DNA from 4 places in the Citrobacter sp. LJND-P06 genome. Region 2 is predicted to be linked to each of the others. Evidence: predicted binding sites of a transcription regulator. Region 2 holds the regulator's gene; each other region holds the start of a gene.

Region 1 (4,296 bases), 1.8 Mb from region 2:
TGTTGAAATACTCTCAGCACAACCGGCGAACATGTTTGAACGAGAAGTGAAAAACGCGATGCGCAAATGGCGCTATGAAGCCGGGAAACCAGGTACCGGGTTGGTGGTGAATATTGTTTTCCGCCTCAATGGCACAACGCAGATTGAATAAGCGAGATGATGATTAAAAAAGCCTCCACATTCGGAGGCTTTTTTTTACTTCTGAACTGGCAGGGCGCGGGGCTTGCCGTCTTTGTCTACCGCAACATAAATAAACAGCGCTTCGGTCGCTTTGTAACGCTGTCCAATAGGCTCAGAGGCCACTTTTTTAACCCACACTTCAATGTTGATGCTAATAGAGGTTGTGCCACGTCTTACGCAGCGAGCGTAACAGCACACCACATCTCCCACCGCGACAGGGCGTAAAAACGTCATTCCCTCGACGCGCACGGTCACCACGCGACCATGAGCAATTTCTTTGGCCTGAATGGCGCCGCCAATATCCATTTGCGACATCAGCCAGCCGCCAAAAATATCGCCATTGGCATTCGTATCAGCAGGCATGGCCAGCGTGCGTAAAACAAGTTCGCCCTGGGGGACATTATTCGTTGTTGTCATTCTGGAACCGACTATAGAAAAAAATTACAGGCGCGATGCTACTATGATTTGCAGATTGAGAACAGAGGAGATACGCCGCGCACTGCGGGTGTTCCGGCTGGTCAGAAAGAAAGGGTGACATTTCCACCCTTTCGTAATGATTCATGCAATCGGTAGAGCGGAATACGGGGAGTCACGCAGAAAAGAGCAGCGCCAGAGGAAAGGTCTGGCGCTGGAGAGATTACGATTTATCTTCCTGGGGGAGATGGCGGTAAATATAAACGCCGCTCAACAGGGTGAAAATCAACGTCAATGCGGTCAGGCCAAAGACTTTAAAATTGACCCAAATATTTTGCGGTAGCCAGAACGCGATGTAGATATTCGCAAGGCCGCACAGGATGAAAAAGACCGCCCACGCCAGATTTAACTTCGACCAGACGGGTTGCGGGAGCGTAAGCTCTTTTCCAAGCATGCGCTGAATTAAGGGCTTTTTCATAATCCACTGGCTTACCAGCAATGCGCCGGCAAACAGGCCGTAAATCACCGTCACCTTCCATTTAATAAATTCATCGTTATGGAAGAAAATGGTCAGGCCGCCAAACACCGCAACCAGAATAAAGGTGATTAACGCCATCTTCTCAACCTTGCGATAACGCACCCAACTGTAAATCAAGACAATTGCGGTCGCGACGATCAGGGCTGAGGTTGCCGCATAGATGTCATAAAGCTTGTAAAAGGCAAAAAAGACAACCAGCGGTAAAAAATCAAGAAACTGCTTCATTCTTCGATTCCGTAATTAACATGCATCGGCCGCAAAGCACCGACGCACACAGGGTTATTGGCGAATCAACATATACAGGCGGAATAAATAGATGAGCAAAACAGCAGAGATCAAATTGCTCAGCGTATTCGCCACCACCGCACCCACGTTCGGGCTCAGTACAGCAAAGTTAGGTGCAAAGAGCAGAAGCGACGTTTTTGCCAGCAACCAACCGATCACCGCGGGCGCGACCAATCGCATATTAGACCACGTAAGACGCATACTGTTGCGCATTGCAGCAAAAACACCCATTTTATCCTGAACCAGCATGACAGGCGCAAGTGCGAGGAGGATGGCCATGAGAATACCTGGCACCACCACCAGCATAATCCCTACCTGCACCAGCAGCGTCGTCAGGAAAATCAGAATAAACAGCTTAGGCAAAACAGGGGCGCTGGCGCCAATGGCGCGTAATGCACTGACCCGATGACCGGCTGAAATCAATTGAATCATCAGCATGACGCCACCTGCCAGAATGGCATTGCCGATGAGACCTGAAAACGTCGAGGCTGCAGATGCACGTAACAAAATTTGCTGCTGCTCCGGCGTCATGTTTTGCACCAGGTCGAACAATCCAACGCTATCCGCCAGGTTGTCGCCTTCGCTGAGTTGCGCAATTTGCGCGTCGCTGGGTGAAAAGGCATGACCTAAAACCACCGTGATAAACGCGCACAGCAACGATACCAGTAAGATGGTAACAAATTGATTACGGAAAAAATTCCCCGTGTCACGGTATACGGACTTCGCCGTGATAGACATGCACTCTCCTTGAGTTCTGCAGGTGTTAATTAGCGGGCAATTGTACCCTGGATAACCCGTGAGTGGCAGCATCAAGGCTTGTATGGAAAAGCATATCTTTGTAAAGCGGAGGTAATCCGTATCGGGCGCGAGCGCGGTTACAGGCTTCATTGACCTCGCCATCTTCCCCAGACATGGCAAATTCCCGGCAGGCAGAGGGGCGGTTTTCATAGATAGTACAACTGACATGTTCCCCGGGCGAACCGGACAGCGCCACGCAGCGGGACTGTTTTTGGTTGGTGCCCGCCATACAACGTAGAAAGGGATTCACCGGTTCCGTCAGATGATCCGGGACAGGGCCGCCAGCATCACTGGCTTCCGCCCAATAAAAAGAGACACGAAAAAACGCACAACAGGCACCGCACGTCATGCACGGGTTGAGATCGCTCATGATTCCACCTGCAACAAGATAACGCATCAATTCAATGGTGAGAAAGCTAAATTAGCGCCCTGTTTCAGGAAGGGCAAGAGGGCAACATCTGAATATTTTCAGTGTGGAAATATATCAAATTTGATCTGTATCAGTTTAACCAGGATTTTGAATGCAAGTTCTAAATTAATCCAGATCAATAAATGTTAAATTACAAGATGTAATGTGATCTGTGTTAGATCACTTTTTACTCCATTGTGGGTATATTCGTCACGCTTTTATAACCATAACGATGGAGCGGACATGAAAAAATTAACAGTGGCGGCGTTGGCAGTCAGTACTCTTCTTTCTGGCGGGGTTTATGCGCATGAAGCGGGCGAGTTCTTTATTCGTGCAGGTTCGGCGACGGTTCGACCAACCGAAGGTTCTGATAACGTCCTGGGATCGTTGGGCGGTTTTAACATCAGTAACAATACCCAACTGGGTTTGACGTTCACCTACATGGCGACGGACAATATTGGTATTGAATTACTGGCAGCTTCGCCGTTTCGCCATAAAGTCGGTACCGGGCCGACCGGTGATATCGCCACCGTGCATCAATTGCCGCCGACGCTGATGGCGCAATGGTACTTTGGTGATTCCAGCAGCAAACTGCGTCCATACGTAGGTGCCGGTATTAACTACACCACTTTCTTTGACAACGGATTTAATGATACCGGCAAGGCCGCCGGATTATCCGATCTGAGCCTGGAAGACTCCTGGGGCGCCGCAGGGCAAGTGGGGATGGACTATCTGATTGATCGTGACTGGCTGATCAACATGTCCGTCTGGTACATGGATATCGACACTGACGTGAAATTTAAGGCGGGTGGTGTAAACCAGACCGTCAGTACGCGTATCGATCCATGGGTGTTTATGTTCTCTGCGGGCTATCGCTTCTAACATCCTTAGCGCTATCGAAAAAGGCTGGTTGCATTGCTACCGGCTTTTTTTTCGTCTCTTGTAACGTGTTTGTTATTTTTTCCCCTCGCTTAACTCTCTGAAATGCTAACATGAGTAAAATTATCGCCGTCTCTGGCAAGCAGATTTCAGGGATGCTATGCAACAACATAAACGGGCGACCGGTTTTGCCGTGCGGTTAATGAACCGGGTGGACGTGTGAAGATTGTGCAGGATGGGCTGAGAAACCGGCAGGCATTGCTCATCTCAGGGCTTATCACCTTGCTTTGTACCTCATTGTTCATTTTTGTGATTTATGAACAGCGACTTGCGGCGGCCAGTGAGGGCATGAATCGTCTGCAAACGCGGATGGTAGACATTTTTAATGACAACGAACTGATCGCCGATGCAACGGGTGAACGTTATCACCAGATTAAAAATGCCGGCATGTGTGGCGATACCTCACGCTTTATTCCCAGAGAAAAAGACGCCTGGGGAATCAATGCCGACGAAAAACGGATCCATTCGGCGACAGGCGCGATGGTGGCAAAACATACCGGTATGGACGCGCTATGTATGTTTACCGCCGCAGAATTCATCCGCGACAGGGTAAATACCCTCAATCCCGGAAACTATGATGCGCACCGTTATATCATCGCCAAAGATGCCGATTACTTTTATTGGTTTACCCCCGCAGATTCCCGGATGTTTCATTTCTCTGACTCGGAAATGGCGAGAGATATTCGCAGCTTTTTTTACCCTCCCGTTGATTTTTATACTCGCCTGTTGGAAA
Region 2 (4,296 bases):
ATACGCAAGCGGTGTTGCCTGTGGATTGTCGCTGAGGATCAGGCGTATAGCGTCTTGATCGGCTTCCAGCGCGTCGTGGGCGTTTTTGCGTAACAGACCGCTCTGCCACTGCGGCCAGAGCCAGACCGTTCCGCCAAACGCGATCAGGCAGCCAATCACCGTATCAATAAACCGCGGCACAATGTACTGCTCACCGTTTAACGTCAGCAATTGCAGGGTATACACCGCAGTGACCGTAAACCCGACCGTTGCCCAACCGTAATTTTTACGAATGATCAGATAGCTCACCAGTGTAATGACCAGCATGCCCGCTAGCGTGAAGCCTTCGGGAATATGGAAGTGTAGCGTCACGCCCGCAATCACCAGCCCGACCAGCGTACCTACCGAACGGTGTAATATGCGAACCCGCGTCGCGCCGTAGCCGTTTTGCGTCACAAACAGCACCGTCATCAGGATCCAGTACGGTTTCGGCAGATGTAACGCGCTGCCCATCAGACTGGCGATACTCAGCATGACGCTAATACGCCCGGCATTTCGCAGCGCGGGCGACTTGAAGGACAGATAGTTTTTTAACGCCGGGATCAGCGGGAGTCGGCGCTGTTTATCCGCCATCAGGTCGCGGGCGTAGAGCGGGCGTTGGGTCCGCAATACGCGGGCAATGCGGCTAAAGTGCCAGTAACAGAACTGACCGACCGGGTTATCGGGATGCTGGTTAGCGATTTTCTCCAGCGCACCAATCTGTTTTTCCATGGTAAAGCGAGTTGGCAGGCGGTGATACAGAATATCATCCGCCAGGATGCGTAAACGTGCGGCGACCGTTTGAGCGTTCCAGCGAATCACCTGTTCCGCATGGCTGCGTTCGACCAGCTTTTGCACCTCTTCCGGCTGATGCAGACTGACGGAGATATGTTCCTGTAGGTCCAGCGCTTCCTGGAAGGCCCGCAGCAGACGTTTGTATTCATTGTTGTGATGCGCCGACAGCATGTGCATTTGCTGGTAACACTGGGTGATGAGATCCACCGCTTTCTGTTGGCGTACCAACAAAGGCGGCAGCGCTTTTTCAGGATCCGCATGCTGGGTGAGCAGACTGTATTTGGCTTCGCAGTAGTCGGCCAATTCGCGGTACAACAAACTGAGCGACTCGCGCAGCGGTTGTTCACGCCAGAGCCAAAACCAAAACCAGTTAAAAAGCCCGTACCACAGGGTGCCCAGGGCATAGATCAGCAACGGCTCCCACACGGGCATGTTACCGGCAAGGCTGAGTGTGAAAATGGCGGCGATCAGCGAAGCCGGCAGGAGTCGGGCATGTAAGGCGCTGAGTTCAGCCGTCACGCCAAGAATCAGCGTTAAACCCGTCAGAATCAGCGGCAGCGGTATTGCTTGCGCGAGCAGGAGCTGCATTGCCAGGCTGCATCCGGCAAACAGCGATGCACCAATGACTAAGCGTTTGAAAAAGCGTTTGTGGGGGGTATCAAGCCCGGCGATGTTGCAGCAGGCGGGAACGAGAGAAAAGAGCAATCCCAGATGCAACTGGCCGATGATAAGGCCGATCGCCACAGGTAAACACAACACCAGCGTTTGCCGCAGTGCGTAGTTGATTTCAGGGTGATAGATCAGTCTTCGCCACATCGGTGCCAACAAAAATGGCGTATTACAGGGTAATACGCCATTTTGACGGGGTTAACGAGTGCCGTAGACGACGATGGTCTTACCGTGCGCGGAGATCAGGTTCTGATCTTCCAGCATTTTCAGAATACGACCAACGGTTTCGCGAGAACAGCCAACGATCTGACCGATCTCCTGACGGGTGATTTTGATTTGCATGCCGTCCGGGTGAGTCATCGCATCGGGTTGTTTCGCCAGGTTCAGCAGAGTCTGAGCGATACGACCGGTTACGTCGAGGAAGGCAAGGTTGCCGACTTTTTCGGACGTAACTTGCAGGCGACGAGCCATCTGGGAAGACAGGCGCATCAGAATATCCGGGTTCACCTGGATCAATTGGCGAAATTTTTTGTAGGAGATTTCAGCGACTTCACAGGCCGTTTTTGCACGAACCCATGCACTGCGCTCCTGGCCTTCTTCAAACAGGCCCAATTCGCCAATAAAATCGCCCTGATTCAGATAAGAAAGGATCATCTCTTTCCCTTCTTCGTCTTTAATCAGCACAGCCACTGAGCCTTTAACGATGTAGTACAACGTTTCTGCTTTTTCACCCTGGTGAATCAGCGTGCTCTTCGACGGGTACTTATGAATGTGGCAATGAGACAAGAACCATTCGAGAGTCGGGTCTGTTTGCGGTTTGCCAAGCACCATGCGCGGTTATCCTCTGTTATAAGCTGTCTCCAGAGCCAGAAAACGACGCTGTCTCTGGGGTTGCCAAAATATGCTTCCCGCTGCCAGGGAAGGGGGCTGCTAAAAATGTACTGCAGCCTGTAATGTGATGTTCTCTGCATACATGCAGTACGTCAATGTATTACTGTAGCATCCTGACTGTTTTAGCATAGCTTTCGCTGTGTGTCTCCTGGTGTCTCGCTTCAGCTTGATACAGGTCGCCTTCCGTTGCGAGATTTGTTATGTCCGCGTAATCTGTCAGGAAAATTGAAACATTGGAGTTACGAAATATGCAAGCGCGTGTGAAATGGGTTGAAGGCCTAACCTTCCTGGGAGAGTCTGCTTCCGGACACCAGGTTTTGATGGATGGTAACTCCGGTGATAAAGCACCGAGTCCGATGGAAATGGTGTTAATGGCTGCGGGTGGGTGCAGTGCGATCGATGTGGTGTCTATTCTGCAAAAGGGACGCCAGGACGTGACCAATTGCGAAGTGAAGCTCACTTCCGAGCGTCGTGAAGAGGCGCCGCGCCTGTTCACGCATATCAATCTGCATTTCATTGTGACTGGCAATGATCTCAAAGACGCCGCCGTTTCGCGCGCAGTCGATCTGTCTGCTGAAAAATATTGTTCCGTGGCGTTGATGCTGGAAAAAGCAGTGAATATCACGCATTCATACGAAGTGATTGCTGCCTGATGATCCTTGCCTGATGGCGCTGCGCTTATCGGGCCTACGACAGGAGTAGGCCGGATAACGCAACACCGCCATCCGGCAAAATCTTACCTTACTCGATTTTTTTGCCTTCCATCAGTCGCTGAACCAGCGGCAGCATGATCAACTCCATTGCCAGTCCCATTTTGCCGCCCGGCACGACTAATGTATTGATATGTGAAATAAACGAGCCCTGAAGCATTGCCAGCAGCCAGGGAAAATCGATCCCTTCCAGATTACGAAAATGAATAACGACAAAGCTCTCGTCTAATGACGGGATGCCTTTTGCCGCGAAGGGATTCGAGGTGTCCACCGTGGGGACGCGCTGAAAGTTAATATGCGTACGGGAGAACTGCGGGGTGATGTAGTTGATGTAATCATCCATAGAGCGAACCACCGAATCCATCACCGCCTCGCGGGAGTGTCCACGCTCGCTGGTGTCGCGGATCAGTTTTTGTATCCACTCCAGGTTGACTATCGGTACTACGCCAACCAGTAAATCCACATGGCGCGCCACGTTATGCTGCGGCGTCACTACGCCACCGTGCAGTCCTTCATAGAACAGGACGTCGGTCGGTTCGGGCAGGGGTTGCCATGGCGTGAAGGTTCCCGGCACCTGATTCCACGGTACTGCTTCATCGTAGGTATGCAGATATTTCCGCGACTGGCCTTTGCCCGCGTGTCCGTACTCGCCGAACGTTTGTTCCAGCAGACCAAAATCATTGGCTTCGGGGCCGAAATAACTGATATGTCGCCCGGCGTCCCGCGCTTTGCGGATCGCCATGTCCATTTCCGGACGCGTATAGCGATGAAAGCTGTCGCCTTCCACCTCGGCGGCGCGCAGATTTAACTGTGAAAAAATTTTACGGAACGCGAGGCTGGTGGTGGTGGTCCCCGCGCCGCTGGATCCTGTTACCGCAATCACTGGATGTTTGGCAGACATAACAACTCCATGAATAAACACTCGTTTTAGTATAGTCGGCCCTCAGCGGGGGATTACTCGTGCAACTGCTTTTTGGGCATGATATTGACCGTTTCGTGGAGTTCGGACCACACCAGAACGGCCTCGCCGCGCTGTAACTGGCGTTTTACGTCGGCGACTTTTTGCGCAAGCGAACGTTCATGTTCACCATAATCGGTGCCTTCGCGCAATACAAAGCTTTCAATCAGGTTATCCAGCGTTTCAGCGGACAACTCCTGCCAGGGGATGATCATGATTATGCTTCCAGATATGTGGTGAGCCAGTCAGGGATGC
Region 3 (4,296 bases), 380 kb from region 2:
GTTAAACGACTGAAGGCTTCATCAAGGATCAGAAGCGTCGGTTGCATCGCCAATGCACTGGCAATCACCACCCGTTGCGTCTCTCCGCCGGAGAGCGTGCCGGGATGGCGATGGCGCAGCGTCTGACACGCTGTCAGAGTGAGTGCGTGGTCGATGCGGCGCATGATTTCCGCTTCGCTGAGCCCGAGATTTTCCGGGCCAAAGGCGACTTCTTCTTCCACGCTAAAGGTACAACCGGAAAGCTGCAGATAAGGCGACTGCTGGACGAGCTGAACGGTTTGCGATTGCTCCACCAGAGAGCGCTCGCCGATGGGCACGCCCAGAAGGGTGCCTTTGCCCGCAATCTCACCGGGCAGAAAGTCGGGATACCAGCCAGCCATCAGTTGAGCCAGGGTGCTTTTTCCGCTGCCGTTATCACCAAAAATCGCCACCATACCGGATTCCGCGTAGTGGAAATCAAACCTAAACGCAGGGCGCGTGGTTTGTGTTGGGTGGTAGCAAAACTGTTCTAGCGTAACCATATCCAGACTCCTGCTTCCGCCAGCATGAAAAACACCATACTGTAGCGCGCCACGCGCTGAAACGTACTGTCCACTGGCGCCCATAGCGTGGTACGGCGTCGGTGTAATCGAAATGCCCGCATATCCAGTGCTGCGCCGCGTACCGCCAGATCGTTGAGGGCATTATGTGTCAGAGGAACAATCAGTGCTGGCATGGCGCGAAGCCGCTGATACCAGCCTTCATCCAGCGGCACGCCGCGTGCGCGTTGCGCTTCGTGAATGATAGACAGTTGTTGCCTGAGCTGTTCTGCCACCAAAAGCGGCCCCGCGAACAGGTAGGCGACACCTGGGGGTAAGCGAGACGCAAACAGCGCGCGGATAAACTGGCGAACCGGTACGTACTGCATCCAAAGCTGTGACGTGGAGACGATCGCCAGAATCCGTAGCCACAACGTGATGGCCTGCGCCCAGCGCTGTGGATCGCGCGGCTTACCGCTTAACCACTCGCTCAACCACCCGCCGTGTACGAGCCACAGGCCAAATCCCAGCGATAGCATCAGCCAGGCAACGTATTTTGCCCGCTGACGTGTGGCCTTCCCCCCGCTAAGCAGAGAAAGGCGGCTCCGCTGTAGAGCGGAAGTACGGTATTAGCAGGCAGCAGCAACGTGGAGCATGCCGCCAGTGCCCACAGGGTTAACGAGGTGAACGGGTGCATTAGCGCACGGCAGACATTGTGGGGAAATGGCGTGTAGTGCGAAGCGGCAACTGTCGCAGTAGCATCCAGACGATGACCGCCGTCAGGATCTTATCGACCAGGTTGGCGCCCAGCACGGTAATGGCGACAGATTCCACCAGATTCTGGCCGACAGAGTGCATCCAGGCGATGAACAGATCGGCACCGCTGCCAGTCACCCCGCCAAAGAGTGCGGTACGCAAGGGCACGGCAACCAGCGTGACCGCCAGTGTGATCACCACGCCGCTGGCCACGACTTTCGGCAATGTGCGAAACCAGCCTGCCCGTGCCAGCCATCCAGCGACCAGACCAATTACCATGGCGACTGGCGCGAATGCCGCCGCAATCGGATCGGTCAACAATCCCCAGAGTAGATTGGTCAGTAATCCGGTCAACATACCAATGACGGGGCCTAACAGCACGGCGCTTATCAGGGTACCGATCGAATCGAGAAAAATGGGCAGCTTCAGCATGCTGATGAGCTGTCCGCCGATCATATTGATGGCTATAGAAATCACAATCAGCACCAGCGACTGGCTGGAAAATTGACGACGCGCCATAAAAAACCTCTTACCAGGTAATGGGTTAACGGGGGGAAATAACCAGTTCGTCATAGTGAGACACCGCACAAGGCTGGCGGCTAAACGCCAGTGCGGTCAGCTCGCCGATCACCAGTTCAAGCGTGGTGCGAACGGTGCAGCCAGACATCATATGACCGCCCTGCATGGCGCCCTTTGAGTCTGAAACGCAGAGATGCAGATGTTCGCCAGCAAGTTCGAGCGTGCCGCTCAACGAGATAACTTCATAAGTTCCGCGAAGCAGTGTGGTGTCTTCTTGTCCGGCGTACCGCAGGGCGACGTGGGTCAGACTGCCGGTGCAACCTGCAATCCAGGCGGCTTGCAACTGGTGTTGATTTACAAACGCATGTAACTGTGTGAAGACTTCCTGACCGGGAAGCAAACGAAGCGCATAAAACCGTGCTTCAGACGAGGAGAGATGAGATGTAGTCATATTTTGGGGGACTCCGAGACTCGGACGTAACGCTGATAATATAGACGCTGGTGGCGGTACTTCCTGATATAAATCAGGATTTTTAACGCGACAACGAAAAGATTTTGCTACGCTTATTCGCAATTCTGGAATATGGAATAAAACTGACGTGTTCAGGTACGAAAATGTGACGTATGTCAGATAACTGCGTTCTTTGGCTGGACAATCATTCCTTTTATTCCTCGTTTCGCTTATTCTAGCTGAAGCGTTTCAGTCGATTAAATGTTCGACAAATAATCAATCAGTCGCAGTTTGCGACAGGTAAGGTTTTCCTCGACGATTTGCTGGATTACTCTGTCAGCCTCATTTGAATCGGGATAGCCTTGCAGGAGACCTATGACCGTACGCGTAGCGATTAATGGCTTTGGTCGCATCGGGCGTAATGTGGTTCGTGCTTTGTATGAATCCGGACGTCGGGCGGAAATCACCGTGGTGGCAATCAACGAACTGGCGGATGCTGCAGGCATGGCGCATTTGTTGAAATATGACACCAGCCATGGACGTTTTGCATGGGATGTTCGCCAGGAGCGCGATCAACTCATCGTTGGCGATGATGCTATTCGCATTTTGCACGAACGGACTCTCGACGTGCTGCCCTGGCGTGAACTGGGTGTTGATATTGTGCTGGATTGCACCGGCGTCTACGGTAACCGCGAACACGGCGAGGCACATATCGCCGCTGGCGCAAAGAAAGTGCTCTTTTCACATCCTGGCAGCAACGATCTCGACGCCACCGTGGTATTTGGCGTGAATCAGGAACAGTTGCGGGCAGAACACCACATTGTCTCGAATGCCTCCTGCACGACGAATTGCATTATTCCGGTCATCAAGTTGTTGGATGATGCTTATGGCATTGAGTCCGGAACCGTCACCACGATCCACTCGGCTATGCACGATCAACAGGTGATTGATGCGTATCATCCTGACCTGCGACGTACGCGAGCCGCGAGCCAGTCGATTATTCCGGTTGATACCAAACTGTCTGCCGGTATTACGCGAATTTTTCCGCAATTCAACGATCGATTCGAAGCGATTGCTGTTCGCGTACCGACCATAAATGTGACGGCGATCGACTTAAGTGTGACGGTGAAAAAACCAGTAAAAGCCAATGAAGTCAATCAGTTGCTGCAAAAAGCAGCACAAGGTGCATTTCATGGTATAGTTGACTATACGGAATTACCGTTGGTCTCGATAGATTTTAACCACGACCCGCACAGTGCCATCGTTGATGGGACTCAAACACGCGTGAGTGGTGCGCACCTGATTAAGACTCTGGTCTGGTGTGATAATGAATGGGGCTTTGCTAACCGCATGCTCGACACAACGTTAGCTATGGCTGCTATTGGTTTCAGGTAAAGCGCGTAAGCGCTTGCAAAACTTTAAGAATCAACGAGAGGATTCACCATGTCTGTAATTAAGATGACCGATCTGGATCTTGCTGGTAAACGTGTTTTTATCCGTGCGGATCTGAACGTACCAGTTAAAGAAGGGAAAGTAACCAGCGACGCGCGTATCCGTGCTTCTCTGCCAACCATCGAACTGGCCCTGAAGCAGGGTGCAAAAGTGATGGTAACTTCCCACCTGGGTCGTCCTACCGAAGGCGAGTACAACGAAGAATTCTCTCTGCTGCCGGTTGTTAACTACCTGAAAGACAAGCTGTCTAACCCGGTTCGTCTGGTAAAAGATTACCTGGACGGCGTTGAAGTTGCCGCCGGTGAACTGGTGGTTCTGGAAAACGTTCGCTTTAACAAAGGCGAGAAGAAAGACGACGAAGCACTGTCCAAAAAATACGCTGCATTGTGCGACGTATTCGTGATGGACGCTTTCGGTACGGCTCACCGTGCACAGGCTTCTACCCACGGTATCGGCAAATTTGCAGACGTAGCATGTGCAGGCCCGCTGCTGGCTGACGAACTGGAAGCACTGGGTAAAGCACTGAAAGAACCGGCTCGCCCGATGGTCGCTATCGTTGGTGGTTCTAAAGTCTCTACCAAACTGACCGTTCTGGACTCT
Region 4 (4,296 bases), 2.0 Mb from region 2:
CACGGAAGATACTATTGCCCAGGCAAGTATAAGTCAAATGAATGAATAGTGTGATCACACGATTTGCTAAAACGGTTCATTACGCTGACGTTTTAGCATTTAATAACTTAATGATAATTACAGATTATAGATGTGATGGGAAAATGAATGCTTACATCGCTGAAATGGCGGTCAGCGCTAATTTGAACTTATACTTGCCGCTAACTGAAGAGCGACTGGAGAAGAGATTACCAATGATAGAATTGTTTAAAGCGATAGGGCTGGGTCTGGTTGTTCTGCTGCCGCTCGCTAACCCACTGACTACCGTGGCGCTGTTCCTCGGACTTGCTGGCAACATGAACAGCGCAGAGCGTAACCATCAGTCGCTGATGGCGTCGATTTACGTGTTCGCGATTATGATGGTGGCGTATTACGCCGGTCAGTTAGTCATGAATACCTTTGGCATTTCAATTCCGGGGCTACGGATTGCGGGTGGATTAATTGTCGCGTTTATCGGTTTTCGAATGCTCTTTCCACAGCAGAAAGCGCACGAGTCGCCGGAAGCGAAAAGCAAATCTGAGGAGATGGAAGACGAACCGTCGGCCAATATTGCTTTCGTGCCACTGGCAATGCCAAGTACGGCGGGGCCGGGTACGATCGCCATGATCATCAGTTCTGCCTCAACCGTGCGTGATGGTTCCGATTTTCCGGGCTGGGTTATTGCTGTCGCGCCACCGCTGATCTTTGCTATTGTCGGGCTCATTCTGTGGGGCAGCCTGCGCAGTTCAGGGGCAATTATGCGTCTGGTCGGCAAAGGGGGAATTGAAGCGATTTCGCGTTTGATGGGCTTCCTGCTGGTCTGTATGGGCGTACAGTTTATCATCAACGGTATTCTGGAAATTATTAAAACCTATCACTAACCTCTACGGCCCGGCGCAAAAACGTCGGGCCTTGTCTTTCCTGTTACTGCGATTGCGGCTGTTCTTCCAGCGAGACAGGCCAGCGGCGAAATATAATCACAGACCAGACTAACGCGATGGCAGCCGGTACGACCCCAACGTAGCCGATGGCAGACATCGACCAGTGTAAACTCACCTGATTACCCACCAGCGCGCCCGCACCAATCCCGATATTAAAGATGCCGGAGAACAACGCCATCGCGACATCGGTGGCATCCGGCGCCAGCGCCAGCACTTTCACCTGCATTCCCAGACCGATAACCATGATGGCAATCCCCCAGAAGATGCTCAACATCGCCAGGTCTGTTTCGCTGTCGGCGGCAGAACGCAGCAGGAGCAGACACCCCACCAGCAGAACAATGGCAGCGGTAATGAGCGAGGAGGCATGTCGGTTGCCCAACTTTCCAAACACCACGCTGCCGACGATCCCAGCGCCGCCGAGAATAAGCAACAGCACGGTGGCAAAGTTGGCGCTCAACCCGGCCACGGTTTGCACAAACGGCTCGATATAGCTGTATGCCGTGTAATGGGCGGTCACCACAATCACGGTCAACAGATAAAGACTCATCAGCGCAGGGCGGCGAAACAGCAACGGCAGGCTTTTAAGCGAACCTGAATGCTCGCTGGGTAAGGTGGGCAGGAGCTTGAACAGACACACCAGCGTGACCAGCGCGCCCATGCCGATAGCCAGGAAGGTGGTACGCCAGCCAAAATATTGCCCAACGATGCGTCCGATAGGAATTCCGAGCACCATCGCCAGCGCGGTACCGGTGGCTATCAGACTTAGCGCCTGTGCGCGTTTACCGGCAGGGGCCAGACGGATGGCGAGCGAGGCGGTGATCGACCAGAAAATAGCGTGCGCAAAGGCGATGCCGATGCGGCTGATCAACAGCACGGTAAAATTCCACGCCAGAAACGACAGCACATGGCTGGCGATAAACAGCACAAACAAACAGATCAGCAGCTTGCGTCGTTCCACCTGACTTGTCAGCAGCATAAAGGGAAGCGACATCAGCGCCACAACCCAGGCGTAGATAGTCAGCATAATCCCGACCTGTGCAGTCTGCATATGAAAGCTTTGCGCAATATCAGAGAGCAAGCCGACGGGGACAAACTCGGTGGTATTGAAGATAAAAGCTGCAATAGCAAGCGTAACGACCCGTAGCCACGCGACTTTACGGGAAACAATGCGTGTTGACATAAAAAGTAACTGGGCTGGTTGCGAGAAGGTGAGGTCAGGATCTTAAAACGTTTGCTGTCGAAAATACAATCACTTTGTGATTAATATCACATTTTTTAGTTACTAAAAAGTAACATCACGGACTGAGCGGTTTGTGTACGCGCCTGTGGTTGTGACGTTGTCACAAATTGGCTTGCTCTCTGTCCGGATAACACCGGCATAAGGCGATGCTATGCCCGCGTTTGAAGTGGCAGCAGTTCCATAAAGGCTTCAAGTTGTCGGGTCATTGCCCCGCGTCGCCAAACCAGCCAGGTATTCAGCCAGCGCCACGCCTCGGTTAACGGCCACGCATCGACCTGATGATGTCCGGGCATACTTTCTAGCATGGTGCGAGGAATCAACGCGATACCCGCCCCGGCAATCACGCATGCCAGCATCCCATGATAGGACTCCATTTCGTGAATCGTACCCGGTGTGGCGCGATCGGCATGAAACCAGCTTTCAAAATGGCGACGATAGGAGCAGTTCGCACGAAACGCGTAAATATTACTGCCGTTAACATCACTGGCGCGGTGCACGGCGCGGTGACCGCACGGGGTGACAATCATCATCTCTTCACGGTAGACAGGCATCCCTTCAAGACCCGGGTGAGTAATGGGGCCATCCACAAAGGCGGCATTCAGTTTACCCTCCAGCACGCCCTCCAGCATGGTGCCGGAAGGCCCGGTGGATAAGGCAAACTGGATCTTAGGATAGCGCTGGTTATATTCGGCGAGCGTAGCGGGAATACGCACGGCTGCTGTACTTTCCAGCGCGCCGAGGGAGAACAGTCCTTGCGGTTCATCACCGGCAACCACCATCCGCGCTTCATCGACCAGCGCCAGGATCTGCTGGCTATAACGCAAAAAGTTATGGCCTGCCGGAGAAAGCCTCAGACGTTGATTCTCGCGAATAAACAAATCCACCCCGAGATCGGCCTCCAACTGGCGAATGCGTGTGGTGAGGTTAGAGGGAACACGATGCACCTTCGCGGCGGCCTGAGTAATGCTGCCCGTCAGGGCGACAGCATTGAACATTTCCAGTTGCGTCAGATCCATGGCTTTCTCTTTTTGTGAATGGTGTGGTTAATATTATTCAATTTTCAGAAAGAGTAAACGGGGTCATGATATCGCCATTCCCTGTGATAAGAGAGAACCCTATGAACCCGACATCAGCGACACATGCAATTTCAGTGAACCCGGCAACGGGAGAGCATTTGACGGTTATGCCCTGGAGTAGCGACAGCGAAATCGAGCAGGCCCTCAGCCTGGCCGCCAGCGGTTTTGCGGCCTGGAAGCGCACGACGGTCGCGCACCGGGCGCAGACATTGCGCGATGTCGGGCAGGCATTGCGGCTGCGGGCTGAAGAGATGGCGCAATGCATCACGCGTGAGATGGGCAAACCGATCGCTCAGGCGCGCGGCGAAGTGGCAAAATCCGCCAGCCTGTGCGACTGGTACGCAGAGCATGGCCCTGCAATGCTTAACCCGGAGCCGACGCAGGTGGAAAATCAGCAAGCGGTGATTGAGTATCGCCCGCTGGGAACCATTCTGGCGGTGATGCCGTGGAACTTTCCGCTCTGGCAGGTGCTGCGTGGGGCGATCCCTATCCTGTTGGCGGGTAATGGCTATCTGTTAAAACATGCCCCGAACGTGACCGGATGCGCCAGGCTGATTGCCGATATTTTTGCTGACGCAGGAATACCAAAAGGTGTTTACGGCTGGCTCAACGCCAGCAATGCGGGCGTCAGCCAGATGATTAATGATCCGCGTATTGCGGCGGTCACGGTCACCGGCAGCGTTCGTGCTGGCGCCGCGATTGGCGCACAGGCGGGGGCGGCGCTGAAAAAGTGCGTGCTGGAACTGGGCGGTTCGGACCCCTTTATTGTGTTGAATGATGCCGATATGGATCTGGCGGTGAAAGCGGCCGTCGCGGGCCGTTATCAAAATACCGGGCAGGTTTGTGCTGCTGCGAAACGTTTTATTGTCGAAGAAGGCATTGCTCGCGAGTTTACCGAACGCTTCGTCGCGGCGGCGGCCGCCTTGAAAATGGGCAACCCGGTTGATGAGGAAAACAATCTCGGGCCGATGGCGCGCTTTGATTTGCGTGATGAACTCCATCAACAGGTGATGACGTCGGT

What was found. Region 2 encodes CRP, which controls carbon source genes, mostly activating them, when cyclic AMP is high. Its sites were predicted from a motif close to ATGTGANNNNNNTCACAT; they were not measured.
Region 1: a site for CRP is predicted at 2,704-2,721, ahead of ompW (outer membrane protein OmpW). Genes of this name have one in related genera too.
Region 3: a site for CRP is predicted at 2,409-2,426, ahead of epd (erythrose-4-phosphate dehydrogenase). Genes of this name have one in related genera too.
Region 4: a site for CRP is predicted at 2,214-2,231, ahead of ACO7SM_RS11375 (sugar transporter). Genes of this name have one in related genera too.

Annotation. Positions count from the first base shown of each region.
Region 1 is NZ_CP187317.1:2,121,473-2,125,768, forward strand. Features, by position in the region: gene tonB (TonB system transport protein TonB) at 1-151, shown strand, start outside; gene yciA (acyl-CoA thioester hydrolase YciA) at 196-597, opposite strand; gene ACO7SM_RS10190 (septation protein A) at 818-1,357, opposite strand; gene ACO7SM_RS10195 (YciC family protein) at 1,412-2,155, opposite strand; gene ACO7SM_RS10200 (YkgJ family cysteine cluster protein) at 2,181-2,585, opposite strand; gene ompW (outer membrane protein OmpW) at 2,868-3,506, shown strand; gene ACO7SM_RS10210 (GGDEF domain-containing protein) at 3,723-4,296, shown strand, end outside.
Region 2 is NZ_CP187317.1:364,185-368,480, forward strand. Features, by position in the region: gene ACO7SM_RS01640 (YccS/YhfK family putative transporter) at 1-1,629, opposite strand, end outside; gene crp (cAMP-activated global transcriptional regulator CRP) at 1,681-2,313, opposite strand; gene ACO7SM_RS01650 (OsmC family protein) at 2,622-3,026, shown strand; gene ACO7SM_RS01655 (phosphoribulokinase) at 3,115-3,984, opposite strand; gene ACO7SM_RS01660 (YheU family protein) at 4,038-4,256, opposite strand; partial or broken gene ACO7SM_RS01665 (hydrolase) at 4,259-4,296, opposite strand, start outside.
Region 3 is NZ_CP187317.1:742,257-746,552, forward strand. Features, by position in the region: gene ACO7SM_RS03585 (ABC transporter ATP-binding protein) at 1-521, opposite strand, end outside; partial or broken gene ACO7SM_RS03590 (energy-coupling factor transporter transmembrane component T) at 509-1,215, opposite strand; gene ACO7SM_RS03595 (ECF transporter S component) at 1,215-1,793, opposite strand; gene ACO7SM_RS03600 (PPC domain-containing DNA-binding protein) at 1,819-2,244, opposite strand; gene epd (erythrose-4-phosphate dehydrogenase) at 2,620-3,639, shown strand; gene pgk (phosphoglycerate kinase) at 3,688-4,296, shown strand, end outside.
Region 4 is NZ_CP187317.1:2,385,088-2,389,383, reverse strand. Features, by position in the region: gene ACO7SM_RS11380 (MarC family NAAT transporter) at 234-899, shown strand; gene ACO7SM_RS11375 (sugar transporter) at 943-2,139, opposite strand; gene ptrR (putrescine utilization regulator PtrR) at 2,349-3,215, opposite strand; gene sad (succinate-semialdehyde dehydrogenase) at 3,317-4,296, shown strand, end outside.